Regions from separate parts of the Thalassobaculum salexigens DSM 19539 genome, predicted to be linked through region 1. Evidence: predicted binding sites of a transcription regulator. Region 1 holds the regulator's gene; the other holds the start of a gene.
The links. The regulator LexA, encoded in region 1, represses DNA repair genes until DNA is damaged. The targets are predictions, from matches to a motif close to ATGTTCTANTTTGGTTC.
Positions count from the first base shown of each region.

Region 2: a site for LexA is predicted at 5,307-5,323, ahead of recA (recombinase RecA). Genes of this name have one in related genera too.

Region 1 covers NZ_KE384093.1:1,830,747-1,839,443, reverse strand. The annotation lists gene trpD (anthranilate phosphoribosyltransferase) at 1-606, shown strand, start outside; gene trpC (indole-3-glycerol phosphate synthase TrpC) at 606-1,412, shown strand; gene moaC (cyclic pyranopterin monophosphate synthase MoaC) at 1,431-1,907, shown strand; gene G578_RS0112950 (molybdopterin molybdotransferase MoeA) at 1,900-3,153, shown strand; gene lexA (transcriptional repressor LexA) at 3,306-4,022, shown strand; gene G578_RS0112940 (hypothetical protein) at 4,128-4,430, opposite strand; gene G578_RS26170 (ComEC/Rec2 family competence protein) at 4,634-6,739, opposite strand; gene gltX (glutamate--tRNA ligase) at 6,952-8,364, shown strand; gene G578_RS0112925 (citrate synthase) at 8,440-8,697, shown strand, end outside.
Region 2 covers NZ_KE384094.1:27,646-36,342, forward strand. The annotation lists gene G578_RS0115335 (hypothetical protein) at 1-190, opposite strand, end outside; gene G578_RS0115340 (AAA family ATPase) at 190-1,050, opposite strand; gene alaS (alanine--tRNA ligase) at 1,189-3,864, opposite strand; gene recA (recombinase RecA) at 4,088-5,173, opposite strand; gene G578_RS26570 (response regulator) at 5,358-7,271, opposite strand; gene flhB (flagellar biosynthesis protein FlhB) at 7,485-8,558, opposite strand; gene fliR (flagellar biosynthetic protein FliR) at 8,583-8,697, opposite strand, start outside.

The DNA of each region.
Region 1 (8,697 bases):
GTGAAGAAGGCGATCGACGAGGTCGGCATCTGCTTCTTCATGGCGCCGCGCCACCACAGCGCCATGCGCCACGTGGCCGGCCCGCGGGTCGAGCTCGGCACCCGCACCCTGTTCAACATCCTGGGGCCGCTGTCCAATCCGGGCATGGTGAAGACCCAGCTCGTCGGCGCCTTCTCCAAGGACTGGATCGTGCCGATGGCGGAAACCTTGGGCAAACTCGGCTCCACCCGCGCCTGGGTCGTGCATGGCGACGGCCTGGACGAGCTGACCCTGTCCGGGGTGACCCATGTGGCGAGCCTGCAGGACGGCAAGGTCGAGACCTTCGAGGTCACGCCGGAGGATGCCGGACTGGAACGCGCCCCGCTCGATGCCGTGCGCGGCGGCGATCCGGAGCACAATGCCGCCGCCCTGCGCGCGGTGCTGGACGGCGCCAAGGGTCCGTATCGCGACATCGTTCTGCTGAATGCCGGCGCAGCCCTGGTGGTCGCGGGCAAGGCTGCCGATGTAAAGGCCGGGGCTGAAATGGCCGCCGACAGCATCGACAGCGGCAAGGCCAAGGCAAAACTGGACGCCCTGGTCGAGATGACCAATCGGGAGAGCGCCTGATGCTCGACGTTCTGGCGGAGATCTGTGAGCACAAGCGCGGCGAGATCGCCGAGCGCAAGGAACGGCGCTCGCTGGCCGAGCTGGAGGAACTGGCGAAGGCCGCGTCCGAGCCACGCGGCTTTGCCAAGGCACTTAAGACCGCGTCCAAGACCGGCTACGGCCTGATCGCCGAGATCAAGAAGGCCTCGCCGTCTAAGGGCCTGATCCGCGAGGATTTCGATCCGCCCGCCCTCGCCCGCGCCTATGCCGAGGGCGGGGCGACCTGCCTGTCGGTGCTGACCGACGAGAAGTATTTCCAGGGCAAGGACGCCTATCTGGAGGCGGCCCGCGCGGCCGTCGACCTGCCGGCCCTGCGCAAGGACTTCATGCTCGATCCCTACCAGATCGTGGAGGCCCGCGCGCTCGGCGCCGACTGCATCCTGCTGATCATGGCGGCCCTCGACGACACGCTCGCCGCCGAGTTGGAAAGTGCCGCCAGCGGCCTCGGCATGGACGTGCTGATTGAAGTGCATGATTCCGAGGAGATGGAGCGGGCGTTGAAGCTGTCCTCGCCGCTGATCGGGGTAAACAACCGCAATCTGAAGACCATGACCACCGACCTCGCCACGGCGGAGACGCTGGCGTCGATGGTGCCGAAGGACCGCACCCTGATCGCCGAGAGCGGGCTGTTCACGCCCGAGGATCTCGGCCGCATGGCGCGGATCGGCGCGCGCTGCTTCCTGATCGGCGAGTCGCTGATGCGCCAGGACGACGTGACCGCGGCGACCCGCAAGCTCCTGGCGGATCCCCTTCCCGCCGTCGCCTGAACCCACGGGCCAGATAGAATGAGCGACTTCACGCATTTCGACGCCGCCGGCAAGGCGCATATGGTCGATGTCGGCGGCAAGGAGGAGACCGAGCGGGTCGCCACCGCCCGCGGCTCGGTCTACGCGTCCGCCGAGACCATCGCCCTGATCCGCGACGGCGGGGTGAAGAAGGGCGACGTGCTGTCGGTCGCCCGGCTCGCCGGCATCATGGGGGCCAAGCGTACTCCGGACCTGATCCCGCTGTGCCATCCGCTGGCGCTGACCTCGGTGAAGGTGGCGCTCACCATCGACGAGGCCCGCGACGCGGTGGACATCGAGGCGACCTGCAAGCTGAAGGGCCGCACCGGCGTGGAGATGGAGGCGCTGACCGCCGTCTCGGTCGCCGCGCTCACCGTCTACGACATGGCCAAGGCCGTGGATAAGGCGATGCGGATCGGCGATATCCGGCTGGTGGCCAAGTCCGGCGGCAAATCCGGAGACTACAGGGGTGAGTGACGACCTGCTGCCGGTATCCGACGCGCTGGCCCGCATCCTGTCGGCGATGAGTCCGATGCCGGCGGAGACCGTGGCGCTGACCGAGGCGCTGGGCCGGGTCACCGCCGATCCGATCACCGCCCGACGCACCCAGCCGCCGGTCGCCGTCTCCGCCATGGACGGCTATGCGGTGCGCGCCCAGGACGTGGCCAGCGTGCCGGCAACCCTCAAGCGCATCGGGGCCGCGCCGGCCGGCGGTCTGTTCGAGGGCACGGTCGGGCCCGGCGAGTGCGTGCGCATCTTCACCGGCGGCCCGGTGCCGGACGGGGCCGACGCCATCGTCATCCAGGAGGATGTCGACGCCGACAGCGAGGAGGACGGAGCCACCGTCACCGTGCGCGAGGGAGCGGCCGCCGGAACCTATATCCGCCCGGCCGGGCTCGACTTCCACGAGGGCGATCTCGGCATCGCCGCCGGACGACGCCTGAGCGCCCGCGATATTGGCCTGGCGGCGACCATGAACGTGCCGTGGATTTCGGTGCGCCGGAAACCGCGCGTCGCGATTCTGTCCACCGGCGACGAAATCGTGCGTCCGGGCGAGTTGACCGATCCGATGCGGATCGTCTCCTCCAATGCCTATGCGCTTGCGGCTGTGGTCCGGGCGGTCGGCGGCGAGCCGGTCGATCTGGGCATCGCCCCGGACGACGAGGGTGCGCTGCGACGCCTGGCGGCCGGTGCGCGGGGCGCCGACATGCTGGTCACCACCGGCGGTGCCTCGGTCGGCCGCCACGACCTTGTGCAGAAAGCCCTGGGCGACGGCGAGTTCGGCGCCGACGCCCTGGAGGTCGGCTTCTGGAAGATCGCCATGCGGCCGGGCAAGCCGCTGATCTTCGGCCGTTTCGCCGGGGTGCCGATGCTGGGACTGCCCGGGAATCCGGTGTCCACGGTGGTCTGCGCCACCGTGTTCCTGCGTCCGGCCCTGGAGACCATGCTGGGCCTGGAGACGGTCGGGGCCCAAGAGGAACAGGCGGTTCTCGCCGTCGATCTAAAGGAGAACGACAGACGTCAGGACTACGTCCGCGCCACCTGGGAAATGGGAGACGACGGTCGCCGCCATGTACGCCCGTTCCCGCGCCAGGACAGTTCGATGATGTCGCGCCTCGCTGCCGCCGATTGCTTGATCGTCCGGCCGGCGCACGACCCGAGTCGCAAGGCCGGCGACACCGTGCGCGTGCTCTGCCTCGCCGGCGACTTCCTGTCTATTTAAGCGAGTCGCGCCGGATACTGTCCCCCGACTTATCCACAGGCCTTGACCTGCCGGCGGATCAAAAGTAGAACATCGGTGTTTGTACCATGTTTGTTCGCTCAGGCGCAGGCTTCCCAGCCGGGCGCGGTGGCGGCGGAAAGTCGAGGGACCCGATGCTCACCCGCAAGCAGCACGAACTGCTGATGTTCATCCACAAGCGGCTGGAGGAAGGCGGGGTCTCCCCCTCGTTCGACGAGATGAAGGAAGCGCTGAACCTCAAGTCGAAATCCGGCATTCACCGGCTGATCACGGCTCTGGAGGAACGCGGCTTCATCCGACGCCTGCCCCATCGGGCGCGGGCACTGGAAGTGCTGAAACTGCCCGAGGTGGCGGGAGCTGCGACCGCTGCCGAGCCGTCCCCGGCGATCCGCGGCTTCGCCCCCAACGTCATCCCCGGCAATTTTCCGATGCGCAGCGGCGGCCGCGAGCAGCCGTCCGACAGCGACGGCGGGTTCGAACTGCCGCTCTACGGCCGGATCGCCGCCGGTACCGCGATCGAGGCGATCAGCGACCCGACAAGCACGGTGTCGGTCCCGCTCTCCATGGTGGCGGGCGGCGAGCACTACGCCCTGGAGATCGCCGGTGATTCGATGATCGAGGACGGCATCTTCGACGGCGACACGGTCATCATCCGGCGCTGCGACACCGCGGAGAACGGGTCCATCGTCGTCGCCCTGATCGACGAGCGGGAGGCGACCCTCAAGCGCCTGCGCCGCAAGGGCAACTCGGTCGCGCTGGAACCGGCGAACGCGGCATACAAGATCCAGATCTTCGGTCCGGACCGCGTACGTATCCAGGGACGTCTGGTCGGACTGATCCGCAATTACTGATATATCTGGAGGCGGATCTGCCCGAACACCGGGCGGATCCGCTTCGGATGCCTGAGAGAGTGCGCGTGATCGTGAACCGGCAGTTCAGCGCCGACCGCTCGGCGCTCAGCCGCCGGAATGGGCGAACAGGTTGCCCCAGTCCACGCCCTTGATTTCCTTGACCCGATTATCCTCGGACCGGCGCTTGTTGCGTTCGACATGCGCCTTGTCCATGGCGTTGGACCGGATCTGCTTGCGGTTGGAAAGGGAAATCTGCCCGAAGAGATTGGACGCCCAGCGCTCCCGCGCGGGGTTGTCGGTGGACGCCGCCTGCTTGATGGCGACATAGGCGAGGTTCTTCTTGCCGACAACCTCGGCCACCGAGTCCGCGAGAATCGCGAACGAGCATTCCCGTACCGGCATGCGCATCACGACTCCCCAATCTTCCCCAGGCACAACTTATATATTGGATTTAATCGATATTGCCGCGCCGAAACAGTGAAAAGTTTTATCCCTTTGTCGCGAAACTCTAATCCTAGAGCCGATCGTTCGGTGACGGGATCACCTCGTGATCGCCTCGGTGTGCGTGACGCTGCACTATCTTATTGTCTCTAAACGTTGATCAGCGGCATTCACTCCTTGGAAACCGGGGGCCGGAACTGGGTCGGCGCCGGGACCCAGGGGCGGATCCCCCGACGGCCGCGCACGGACTCCATCCGCGGCCCGTCGCGCCCGAGCCAGAAAGCGTGCGCCCCGTCGCGCCGCAGGTCCGGGCTGTGCACCAGCAGGCGCGGACGCGAGCACGGTGTGCGGACGCGCACGACCGCGACCAGCACGTCGGCGGCCGCGCAATCCTCCAGCGCCGCCTCGTGGCTGGCGGCCAGCGACAGCAGCAGGCCGTTGCGCCGCAGGGTACAGCCCAGATCGTCGCAGGCCAGCGCGCCTGACGGCCCCTCCGCCTGCCCGTCCCAGGCCGTCACCGTCACCGCGTCCTCCACGCCCCACCGTCGGGCCCAGACCGAGCGGGTGAACCGGTTGCCCCGGGTGGTCGACACCACCCACGCCCCCTCCCCGCCGCCGGCCGCCGCCACCGCGCTGAGCTGTCCGTCGGCCGAGATCAGCACGTCCGGCGGCGCCACGGTGAGCCACAGCAGGCCGCCGGCGGCCATCGGCACCAGGCCGAGCCAGCGCAGGCGCGTGCGCCAGATCGCCAGCCAGCATCCCCCGAGGGAGACGGCCGCCAGACCGGCGACCGGCTGCGGATAGACGCCGGCGGCGGGCCCGGTCCAGTCGACCACCCGGGCGGCCACGGCCAGGGTCGCGTCGATCCCTAGCCCCATGGCCGCCAGCGCCCAGCCCTCCAGACCCAGCGGCATGGACAGAAGCGCGACGATGCCCGCCGGCATGGTCACGAAAGCCGTCAGCGGCACGGCCAGCATGTTGGCGAGAATGCCGCCCAGGGCGATCGCCTGGAAATGGAAGGTGACGAACGGCGCGGTCGCCAGGGTCGCGACAATGGAGGTCACCGCCACGCCGGCGAAATACCGCACCGCCCGAACCAGCCAGCCGCCGAGACCGCCTCCCAGTCGGCCTCCATACCGTCGCAAGGTCTCATGCGCCGCGACCAGCGCGACCACCGCGGCGAAGGAAAGCTGGAAGCTGGCGCCGGTCAGCACGTCCGGCCGCAACGCCAACACGGTGAAGGCCGCCAGCGCCACCAGCCGCAGGCTCACCGCCTCGCGATCGACCAGCACCGCCGACAGCACCACCGCCGCCATGAGAAACGCCCGCTGGGTCGGCACCGGGGCCCCGGCCAGCACCAGATAGGCGGCACTGCCCGCCAGTGCCACGCAGGCGGCGATCTTCTTCACCGGACGGCGCAGGGCCACACCCGGGATCAAGCACAGGGCGAGGCGCACACCGGCAAACAGGGTCCCCGCCACCAGCCCCATATGCAGGCCGGAGATCGCCAGCAGGTGCGCCAGCCCCGAATCCCGGAACGCCGCCTGGGTCGCGTCGTCCAGTCCGGCCCGCTCGCCGACGATCAGCGCGGCCGCCACGGCGCCTGTCGGCCCTGGAAGCGCCTCGGCCAGCCGTCCGGCAATCCGCGCCCGCAGGGCCGCCACCGCGAGGGAGAAGCCTCCCACCGACCCGGCCTCGAGCAGCACGGGCTGCCCGACCGTGAAGCCGACCGCCCCCAGCCCGTCAAAGAAGGCGCTGCGCTGGAAGTCGAACCCGCCCGGCACGGACGGCTGCGGCGGCGGGGTCAGGCGGGCGCGCAGACGCACCCGGTCGCCGATCGCGGGGGCGACGTCCCGCGATCGGCTCACCACCCGCACCCGATACGGCGCGGTACCGCGCCCGCCGACGATCCGGACCTCCGCCAGGGTCAGGCGGATGTCGTCCGGCCGATGCTCCACCCGCTCCACCACCCCATCCAGATCGGCCCATATCGGCTCGGTCAGCAGCACCGTGTCCGTGGCGGCGGTCCGCAGCAGCGCCGCCGAACCGCCCAGCGCGACGAACAGCAGGACCAACAGGGTACAGAATGCCCCCTCCCGTTCCCGCACCGACCAGGCCGCCAGTGCCAGGACCGGCGGCGGGATCAGCGCGGCGGCGAGGGGCGGCTCCGACGGCAGGCTGAAATACAGGCCGATCCCGCCGGCGAAGGCGACCGGCAGCCAGAGCGGCCAGCGTGCCCGGTCCTGCGCCAGGGCGCGCCTGCACCCGGCGAGCACCGCCCACCGGCCCCGAGCGCGTCCGGCGGCGGGGAGCGCGATGGGGACCGTCGGAGCCCCGGTCGCCGCCTGCTGAGGCCGCGACGGGTGGCGCGATGGTCGCGCCTCGCGCGCGCCTGTGCTAGACACCGGGCCCACTTTCCGGCGCAAAGCGCCGGCAGGTCCGCCGCTGAGGCTCCCGTTCAACCGCTCGCGCATGCGAAAGGCTTTCCATGTCGGTCGTCACCCGCTTCGCCCCCTCGCCCACCGGGTTCCTGCATATCGGCGGCGCGCGCACGGCGTTGTTCAACTGGCTGTTCGCGCGCCATCACGGCGGGCGCTACCTGTTGCGTATCGAAGACACAGACCGCAAACGCTCCACGCCCGAGGCGGTGGACGCGATCCTGGACGGGCTGGACTGGCTCGGTCTCGGCGGTGACGAGGCGCCGGTGTTCCAGCTCTCCCGCATCGAGCGCCACACCGAAGTCGCCCATAAGCTCCTGGAGATCGGCCAGGCGTATCGCTGCTACTGCTCCACCGAAGAACTGGAGCAGATGCGCGAGAAGGCCCGGGCGGAGGGCCGTCAGCCGCGTTACGACGGCACCTGGCGCGACCGCGATCCGTCGGAGGCGCCGGCGGGCGTGAAGCCGGTGATCCGCATCAAGGCGCCCCAGGACGGCGAGACGACGCTGGTCGACGCGGTACAGGGCTCGGTCACCGTGCCGAACGCCCAGCTCGACGACATGATCATCCTGCGGGCCGACGGCACGCCGACCTACATGCATTCGGTGGTGGTGGACGATCACGACATGGGCATCACCCATGTGATCCGCGGCGACGACCACCTGAACAACGCCTTCCGCCAGGCGGTGATCTACCGGGCGATGGGTTGGGACGTGCCGGTCTTCGCCCATATCCCGCTGATCCACGGCCCCGACGGCGCCAAGTTGTCGAAGCGCCACGGCGCCCTCGGCGTCGACGCCTATCGCGACATGGGCTACCTGCCCGAGGCGGTGAACAACTATCTGCTGCGTCTGGGCTGGGCCCATGGCGACGAGGAGATCGTGCCGCGGGACAAGGCGATCGAGCTGTTCGACCTGGACGGCGTCGGTCGGTCGGCCGCGCGCTTCGACTTCGCCAAGCTGGAAAACCTGAACGGCCACTATATCCGCGAGGCCGACAACGACCGGCTGGCCGAGCTGGTGCTGGCGCGCCTGCGCGCCGAGCCGGACGGGTTGGATCTGACCGCGGAGACCGAGAGCCGCATTCGCGGGGGCATGGAAGGGCTGAAGGCCCGCGCCCGCACGGTCAAGGAGCTGGCGGACAATGCGCGGTTCTACGCCGCCACCCTGCCGCTAAGCTTTGACGAAAAAGCAAACAAGCTACTCGACGACGACGGCAGGCGTGTGCTGTCGGGGCTTGCGGAAAAACTCCGTGGGCTTAATTCTTTCCAGGAGGGGGACGTTGAGCAGGCAGTGCGCTCCTTTGCTGAGGCTCAGGAACTGAAGCTCGGCAAAGCCGCGCAGCCCTTGCGCGCCGCCCTTACTGGATCGACCACATCGCCGGGCATTTTCGAGGTCCTGGCGGTTCTTGGCAAAGACGAGTCGCTGAGGCGCATCGACGCCGTTTGCGGCACTGCACACTAGCGGATAGTATCCGCGCGCCGCTGCGCGTTCATCCTGGCCAACCGGGAGCGCGGCTTCGAAACAGGGGACTAAAAGATGAGCCAGAGCAATACCGGCACGTTCACCCTCACCGATAACGCGTCCGGCGCAAGCTACGAGCTTCCCGTGATTCCGGGCACCTTGGGCCCGAGCGTCATCGATGTGCGCAAGCTGTATGCGGAGACCGGGCATTTCACCTACGACCCGGGCTTCACCTCCACCGGTTCCTGTGAGTCGGGCCTGACCTATATCGACGGCGATGTGGGCCAGTTGCTGCACCGCGGCTACTCGATCGAGGATCTGGCCGAGAAGTCC
Region 2 (8,697 bases), on a different contig from region 1:
TGTCGCGGGCCAGAGAGCGGAAATACGTCTCCTCCTCCGCATCACCGCCGCACACGGCGATGGAACTCAGGATGTAGCCCGCCTGCTCGGCATAGCTCTTCATTGCCTCGGGCGCCGCCTCCAGCAGCTTGCCGGCAAAGGCGGGCGTGGCGGCGAAGGAAAGGGCGGCGGCCAGGACCAGCGCGCGCATCACGCCCGCCCCTCGCGCCGGGCCAGGAAGGCCAGGCGTTCGAACAGGTGGACGTCCTGCTCGTTCTTCAGCAGGGCGCCGTAGAGCGGCGGGATCAGGTCCTTCTTGTCGGTGACCTTCAGCGCCTCCGGCGGGATGTCCTCGATCAGCAGCAGTTTCAGCCAGTCCAGCAGCTCCGAGGTGGACGGCTTCTTCTTCAGCCCCGGGACCTCGCGGATCTCGAAGAACGCGTTCAGGGCAGCGCGCAGCATTTCCTGTTTCAACTTGGGGAAATGCACCTCGACGATCGCCGCCATGGTCTCCGGATCGGGGAAGCGGATGTAGTGGAAGAAGCAGCGGCGCAGGAAGGCGTCCGGCAGCTCCTTCTCGTTGTTCGAGGTGATGATGACGATCGGGCGGTGCTTCGCCCTCACCGTCTCGCCGGTTTCGTAGACGAAGAACTCCATGCGGTCGAGTTCCAGCAGCAGGTCGTTCGGGAACTCGATATCCGCCTTGTCGATCTCGTCGATCAGCAGCACCGCCTGCTCCGGGGCGGTGAACGCCTCCCACAGCTTGCCGCGGCGGATGTAGTTGGAGATGTCCCGCACCCGCTCGTCGCCGAGCTGACCGTCGCGCAGGCGGGCGACCGCATCGTACTCGTACAGGCCGTGCTGCGCCTTGGTGGTCGACTTCACGTGCCACTCGATCAGCGGCATGCCGAGAGCGTCCGCCACCTCGCGGGCCAGCACCGTCTTGCCGGTGCCGGGCTCGCCCTTGACCAGCAGCGGACGGGCAAGCTGTACCGCGGCGTTCACGGCCACACGCAGGTCGGCGGTGGCGACGTAGCTGTCGCTGCCCTCGAAGCGGGTGGGTTGCTGCATCTCGTTCATCTCACCTCGCCAGACGGCTTCATGCCGGGTGGGTTGTGCGCGCGGCACTCGCGGGGAAGCACCGTGGGTCGAAACTGCGACGAAACCGGGGCAGAGCGTCGCCGCCCCGGCACCGGGTCGTCCCGGACCTTACGCGGCGGCGGGGGCGGAGGCCAAGGCCGCTTCGATCGCCGCCAGGGCCTTGTCGCCGGCCGTGCCGTCGGGGCCGCCTGCCTGGGCCATGTCTGGACGGCCGCCGCCGCCCTTGCCGCCGAGAGCCGCCGAGCCGGCGCGGACCAGATCGACGGCACTGAACCGGCCGGTCAGGTCGTCGGTCACGGCGACCACCAGGGAGGCCTTGCCGTCGTCGTTGCTGACCACGGCGACGACTCCCGAGCCGATCTCCTGCTTCAGGCCGTCGGCCACGCCCTTCAGCTCGCGGGCCGGCACGCCGTCAAGCGACCGGCCGGCGAAGGTGACGCCGGAGACGGTCTTGGTCGCGCCGCCGCCGGAACCGCCGGAGGCCAGCTTCTTACGGGTCTCCACCAGCTCGCGCTCGAGCCGGCGGCGCTCCTCGATCAGGACATGGACGCGGGCCGGCAGGTCCTCCGGCGTTGTCTTCAGCTCGGCCGACGCCTCGGCCAGCGCGGCTTCGCGGGCGTTCAGCCAGTCCAGCGCACCGATGCCGGTGACCGCCTCCACCCGGCGCACGCCGGCGGCGACCGCGCCTTCGGCGACGATCTTCACCAGGCCGATATCGCCGGTGCGGCCCACATGGGTACCGCCGCAGAGCTCGACCGACCAGGCCGACTTGCCGCCCGCCTCGAGGTCGCCGCCCATGGAGACGACACGGACCTCGTCACCGTATTTCTCGCCGAACAGGGCCATGGCCCCCTCGCCGATGGCCGCATCCGGGGTCATCAGGCGGGTGGTGACCGGGGAATTCTGACGCACCCGCCGGTTCACCTCGCTCTCCACCCAGGCCAGGTCCTCCCGCGCGATGGATGTGGGCTGGCTGAAATCGAAGCGCAGGCGCTCCGGTGCCACCAGGGAGCCCTTCTGGGCCACATGGTCGCCGAGCCGGCGGCGCAGGGCCTCGTGCAGCAGGTGGGTGGCCGAGTGGTTCGCCCGCAGCCGGTCGCGGCGGTCGGCATCGACCAGCAGTTCCACCGGTTCGCCGACCTTCACCGGGCCGTCCTGCAGCGTGGCGACATGGATGAAGACGTCGCCCAGCTTCTTCTGGGTATCCGTCACCGCGAGGGTCGCGCCGGCGGCCGTGCGGATGGTGCCGGTATCGCCCATCTGGCCACCGCTCTCGCCATAGAACGGGGTCTGGTTGACCACGACCAGCACGTCGCCGCCGGGCTGGGCCCCCGGTTCGACGCTGTCGACCTGCTTGCCGTCGACGATCAGGGCGCTGACCACGCCCTCGGCCGAGGTGGTGTCGTAGCCGAGAAACTCGGTGGCGCCGACCTTGTCGCGGACCTCGAACCAGGTGCGGTCGGTCGCAGCCTCGCCCGAACCCGACCAGGACTTGCGGGCGGCCGCACGCTGGAGCTCCATCGCCGCGTCGAAACCGGCCTGGTCCAACGCCCGGCCCTGGCCGCGCAGGATGTCGGCGGTCAAATCGACCGGGAAGCCGTAGGTGTCGTAGAGCTTGAAGGCGACCTCGCCGTTCAGGGCCTGGCCCTCGCCGAGTTTGCCGGTCTCCTCGGAGAGGATGCGCAGACCGCGGTCCAGGGTCTCCTTGAACCGGGTCTCCTCCAGCTTGAGGGTTTCGGTCGCCAGCGCCTGGGCGCGGCCGAGTTCCGGGAAGGCCTCGCCCATCTCGCGCACCAGGGTCGGCACCAGCCGGTGCAGCAGCGGGTCGGTGCAGCCCATGATATGGGCGTGGCGCATGGCCCGGCGCATGATCCGGCGCAGCACGTAGCCGCGGCCCTCGTTCGACGGCAGCACCCCGTCGGCGATCAGGAAGGTGCTGGCCCGCAGGTGGTCGGCGACCACCCGGTGCGAGACCTTGAACTCACCGTCCGGATCCACGCCGGCGGCCTCGGCCGAGGCCTCGATGATGCGGCGCATGGTGTCGATGTCGTAGTTGTCGTGCTTGCCCTGCAGAACGGCGGAGATGCGCTCCAGGCCCATGCCGGTGTCGATCGACGGCCGCGGCAGGTTGACCCGTTCGTCGGGCGTCACCTGCTCGTACTGCATGAACACTAGGTTCCAGATCTCGATGAACCGGTCGCCATCCTCGTCCGGCGAGCCCGGCGGGCCGCCGGGGATGGACGGGCCATGGTCGAAGAAGATCTCCGAACACGGGCCGCAGGGTCCGGTATCGCCCATCGCCCAGAAATTGTCTGAGGTCGGGATGCGGATGATCCGTTCTTCCGGCAGGCCGGCGATCTTCTTCCAGAGGGCGGCCGCCTCGTCATCCTCGGCATAGACGGTGGCCAGCAGCTTGTCCTTGGGCAGGCCGAACTCGCCGGTGATCAGGGTCCAGGCGAACTCGATCGCCTCGGCCTTGAAATAGTCGCCGAAGGAGAAGTTCCCCAACATCTCGAAGAAGGTGTGGTGGCGGGCGGTGTAGCCGACATTGTCCAGGTCGTTGTGCTTGCCGCCGGCGCGCACGCATTTCTGCGAGGTGACGGCCCGGTTGTAGTCGCGGGTCTCCTGGCCGGTGAAGACGTTCTTGAACTGCACCATACCGGCGTTGGTGAACATCAACGTCGGATCGTTGCGCGGCACCAGCGGGCTGGAGGCCACCTCGGCATGCCCGCGGGCCGAGAAATAGTCGAGAAACGCGCGGCGGATGTCGTTCGTCGTGGCCATGGCCCTGTCTCCGGCGACTTGGCGGCCGGCCCCGCGCCCCACGCGCGGAAACGGCGCCGTCAAAAGTCCCCGGTTTTATCGAGGCCACCCGGCGCTGTCCAGCGGATGCCCGCCGGACGGGTCGGGTCGCCGTCCCGCTATCGACGCCGGAGGACCGGCCGGCGGGGGACGTCCCACCCGAAGGACGAAGGCGGCCGGTGACCGGCCGCCCTCCTAAATGCGATCAGGCGTCGTCGCCCGCGGCGTCCTCGGGCCCGCTTTCCGGGTCGCCGACCAGCATGGCCTCGGCCACCAGCCCGGCATTCTCGCGGATCCGCCGCTCGATGCCGTTGGCGATGTCCGGATTGGCCTTCAGGAACTGCTTGGCGTTCTCTCGGCCCTGGCCGATGCGCTGGCCGTCGCAGGAGAACCACGCGCCCGACTTCTCCACGATGCTGGCATTGACGCCAAGATCGAGCAGCTCGCCCAGCTTGGAAATGCCCTCGCCGTACATGATGTCGAATTCGATGACCCGGAACGGCGGAGCCAGCTTGTTCTTCACCACCTTCACCCGGGTCTGGTTGCCCACCACCTCGTCGCGGTCCTTGATCGCGCCGATGCGGCGGATGTCGAGGCGCACGGAGGCATAGAACTTCAGCGCGTTGCCGCCGGTGGTGGTCTCCGGGTTGCCGAACATCACGCCGATCTTCTGGCGGATCTGGTTGATGAAGATCACCATGCAGCGCGACTTGGAGATCGAGCCGGTCAGCTTGCGCAGCGCCTGGCTCATCAGCCGCGCCTGCAGGCCCACATGGGTGTCGCCCATCTCGCCCTCGAGTTCGGCCCGGGGCACCAGGGCGGCCACGGAATCGATCACCAGCACGTCGATGGCGCCGGAGCGCACCAGCGTGTCGGCGATCTCCAGCGCCTGTTCGCCGGCATCCGGCTGGGAGATCAGCAGCTCGTCCACATCCACGCCCAGCTTGCGGGCATAGATCGGATCGAGCGCATGCTCGGCATCGACGAAGGCGCAGGTGCCGCCGGCCTTCTGCGCCTCGGCGACCACATGCAGGGCCAGGGTCGTCTTTCCCGAGCTCTCCGGACCGTAGATCTCGACGATGCGGCCGCGCGGCAGGCCGCCGATGCCGAGGCCGATATCCAGGCCGAGCGAGCCGGTCGACACCGCGTCTATCTCGACCCCGGCTTCGCGCGCACCGAGCTTCATCACGGAGCCCTTGCCGAACGCACGCTCGATCTGACTGAGTGCGGCTTCCAACGCTTTCGACTTGTCCATGCCGTCCTTCTCAACAAGCTTGAGTGCAGCGCTCATTTCCGCCTCCTTCTATCGTGCGCGCCCGGTACGGGGCAACGGGTGTGACCCGTTGGGACTGACGTCGGTGCCGGTGCGAGGTGAACGATCTCTAGAGACGGATTGTACTTATTTTGTTCTCATTCACAAGCGGATTTTCTACTTTTGTTCTCGTCCAGATCTAGCGGTCTTGCCTGAATCGACCTCAAGATCCGGGATCGATCGGGAGCGAAGCATGCTTCACCGCCTGGGCGAGCTGCTTCAGCGAGAACGGTTTCGGCAGGAACGCCACCGATTCGGCGTCGGCGATCCGCTGGCGCAACGCATCCTCGGAATACCCCGAAATACAGACCACGGGCAGGCTCGGCCGGTCCTTGCGCACCTCGCGGATCAGGGTCGGTCCGTCGATTCCCGGCATCATCACGTCGGTCACCATCAGGTCGACCTGCGGATTCTCGCCGCGCAGCAGCTCCAGAGCCGCCTCGCCCGAGCGCGCCTCCAGCACCGTGTAGCCCTTGCCCCGCAGCGCCCGGGCGGCGAACAGGCGCACCGGATCCTCGTCCTCCACCAGCAGCACGGTGCCGGTCCCCGAAAGATCGGTGTCCAGCCGCCGGGGTCCGTCGGCCGCGGTGGCTTCCAGGGCGCCGGTCCAGGCCGGCAGGTAGATCGAGAAGGTGGTTCCGACCCCCTGGGTGCTGTCGACGAACATGTAGCCGCCGAACTGCTTGATGATGCCGAAGGCGGTCGACAGGCCGAGCCCGGTGCCCTGCCCCAGGTCCTTGGTGGTGAAGAACGGCTCGAAGATCCGCTTCTGCACATCCGGCGGCATCCCGGTGCCGGTATCGATCACCTCGATCAGCACGTATTCGCCGGGCGGCATGACCTCGTCGCCCTGGCGCAGCGGCCGGACGGTCTCGGTCAGGCCGGTGCGCATGGAGATCCGCCCGCCGCCGGGCATGGCGTCGCGGGCATTGACCACGAGATTGATGATCACCTGTTCGAGCTGGCCCGGATCGACCCGGACCGGGCGCAGGTCGCGGCCGTGCTCCAGTTCCAGGACGACGGTCTCGCCGATCAGCCGGCGCAGCAGGTGGGACAGGTCCGACAGGATCTCGGTCAGGTCGACGACCCGGGGGATCAGGGTCTGCTGCCGGGAGAACGCGAGAAGCTGGCGCACCAGGTTGGCCGCCCGGTTGGCGTTCTGCTTGATCTGCATGACATCGGCGAAGGACTGGTCGCCGGCGCGGTGACGCTGCAGCAGCAGGTCGCAATAGCCGGTCATCGCCGTCAGCAGGTTGTTGAAATCGTGGGCCACGCCGCCGGCCAGCTGGCCGACCGCCTGCATCTTCTGCGACTGGGCGAACTGCACCTCCAGGGAGCGCTGCTCGCTGACATCGATCAGATAGACCACCCGCTGGCTCGGGTTGCCGCGGGGCCGCCGCACGAACATCGAGGCGACGCGCTCGGTATCGCCCCCGCCCACGGTCACGTCTATCGGCCGCGAGGTCTCGCCGCTCGCATCGGCGCCGGCGATCACCTGCCGCACCCGGTCGCGGTCGTGCTCGGCGACCAGCGGCAGGAACTCGAAGCCGAGCATGGCGTTGCTGCCGCCGGGGCCGAGCCAGTCGGACAGGAAGCGGTTATGGCCGACGATCCGTCCCTCGTCGGAGATCCTCAGTGCACCGATGGGCGCGTATTCCAGGGCGTCGACCACCAGTTCCAGCACCGTCTCCTGCGGTGCATCGGCCGGCTTGCGGGCGGCGCAGAGATCGGCCCGGACGACTCCCTCCGGAACCGCGGTCAGCGTTACGGAAACGCTCCGCCCGTCATGCTCGAAACTGTCCGTGACTTCGCTGTCGGAGACATCGCGCTTGAGGACCATGAGGCGCAGGCGCGCCACGGGTTTGCCCTCTCCCGTCGAGGCCGACTCGCCCAGGAGCGCCACCGCCCCGGCATCGGCATCCAGGAAGCGGCCGTCCGCGCCCAGGCGAACGCAACCACGATCGACCGCGTCCTCCGCCGGCCCTCCGTCGCCGTCGGGTATCCGTCTGTCGGCGGCATCGCTGCCGCGTTCGGACGGTCCGCCGATCAGGGCGCGCCATAGGGAAAACCCCCTCAAACCCTCGCCAGAAAACAGCTTCCCCTCCGCAAAATCCTGCGCTCCGCCAGCGCCTCCGCTGCCCGGCCCATCCGGACGACCATCTAGAGCGCGAGCCGCCTTAGAGCAAATCACGATCAGATGGAAACATCTGCTCGTGTGAACTTGCTCTATCTTTAATGGGTTAGAGGGCGATTCACGGTTCAGATCGTTTCGATCTGAACCGATCGCGCTCTAGGCCGACATCCGCTTACCCTGGAGGCGGTAAACGTAGGAGATGATCTGCGCCACCGCCTGATAGTGCTCTTCCGGGATCTGTTGGTCCAGTTCGACGCCGCCGAACAGCGCCCGCGCCAGCGGCGGGTTTTCGACGATCGGCACGCCGTTCGCCTCCGCCACCTCGCGGATCCGGAACGCGACATTGTCCACGCCCTTGGCGACCACGGTCGGCGCCGCCATCACCGAGGTGTCGTATTTCAACGCGACGGCGAAATGTGTCGGGTTAGTGACGATGACATCCGCCTGGGGCACCGCCGACATCATGCGCTGACGCGCCCGCTCGTGACGGATCTGGCGCAGCCGCGCCTTGACGTGGGGGTCGCCTTCCGACTGCTTGTGCTCGTCGCGGATCTCCTGGCGGCTCATCTTGAGCTGCTTGATATGCTCGTACTTCTGATAGACGTAGTCGGCCACGGCGATGACGACCATGACCGCGGAGACCCCGAACAGCAGGCGGATCAGCAGGGTCTGGATCTCTTCCAGCAACTGGCGGACATCCATCTGGACGATCGTCTCGAGCCTGTCGAGTTCCGGCAAGACCAGGACCAGGGCGACGGCGCCGACGACCCCCATCTTGGCGATGCCTTTCAGGAACTCGACGATCGACCGCAGCGAGAACAGCCGGCCGAAGCCCTTGATCGGCGAGATCTTGTCGAACTTCGGGGAGATCGGTTCGGTGGTGAACAGGATCCCGGACTGGCCGAGGCTGGCGGCCAGAGCCAGCACCATGAACACCGCGAAGACCGGCGACAACGCGATCAGGACCGAGGCGAAGACGTCGAAGAGGATCTGGCCGGTGCTGCCATGATCGATCGGCATCGTGCCGGCCTTCTCCATGATTCCGGCCAGCGGACTGTAGACCCGCAGCGCAACGAACGGACCGATGATGCCGACGACCAGCGTCGCGCCCAGCAGCACGGCAAAGCTGTTCACCTCCTTGCTGTTGGCGATCTGACCCTTCTTGCGCGCCTCCGACAGCTTTTTCGGAGTCGGTTCTTCCGTCTTTTCGGATTGGTCCTGGTCCGACATGGATGCGCCGTCGCCTTGTCGCGGTTAGCCGGGAACGAGATAGGAGGCGATCCCGTCCTCATAGTACCTGAGAAACACCTCAACCATCGTGCCGAGAATCGCAATCATGATGGTGAAGCCCATGAGTATCTGTATCGGC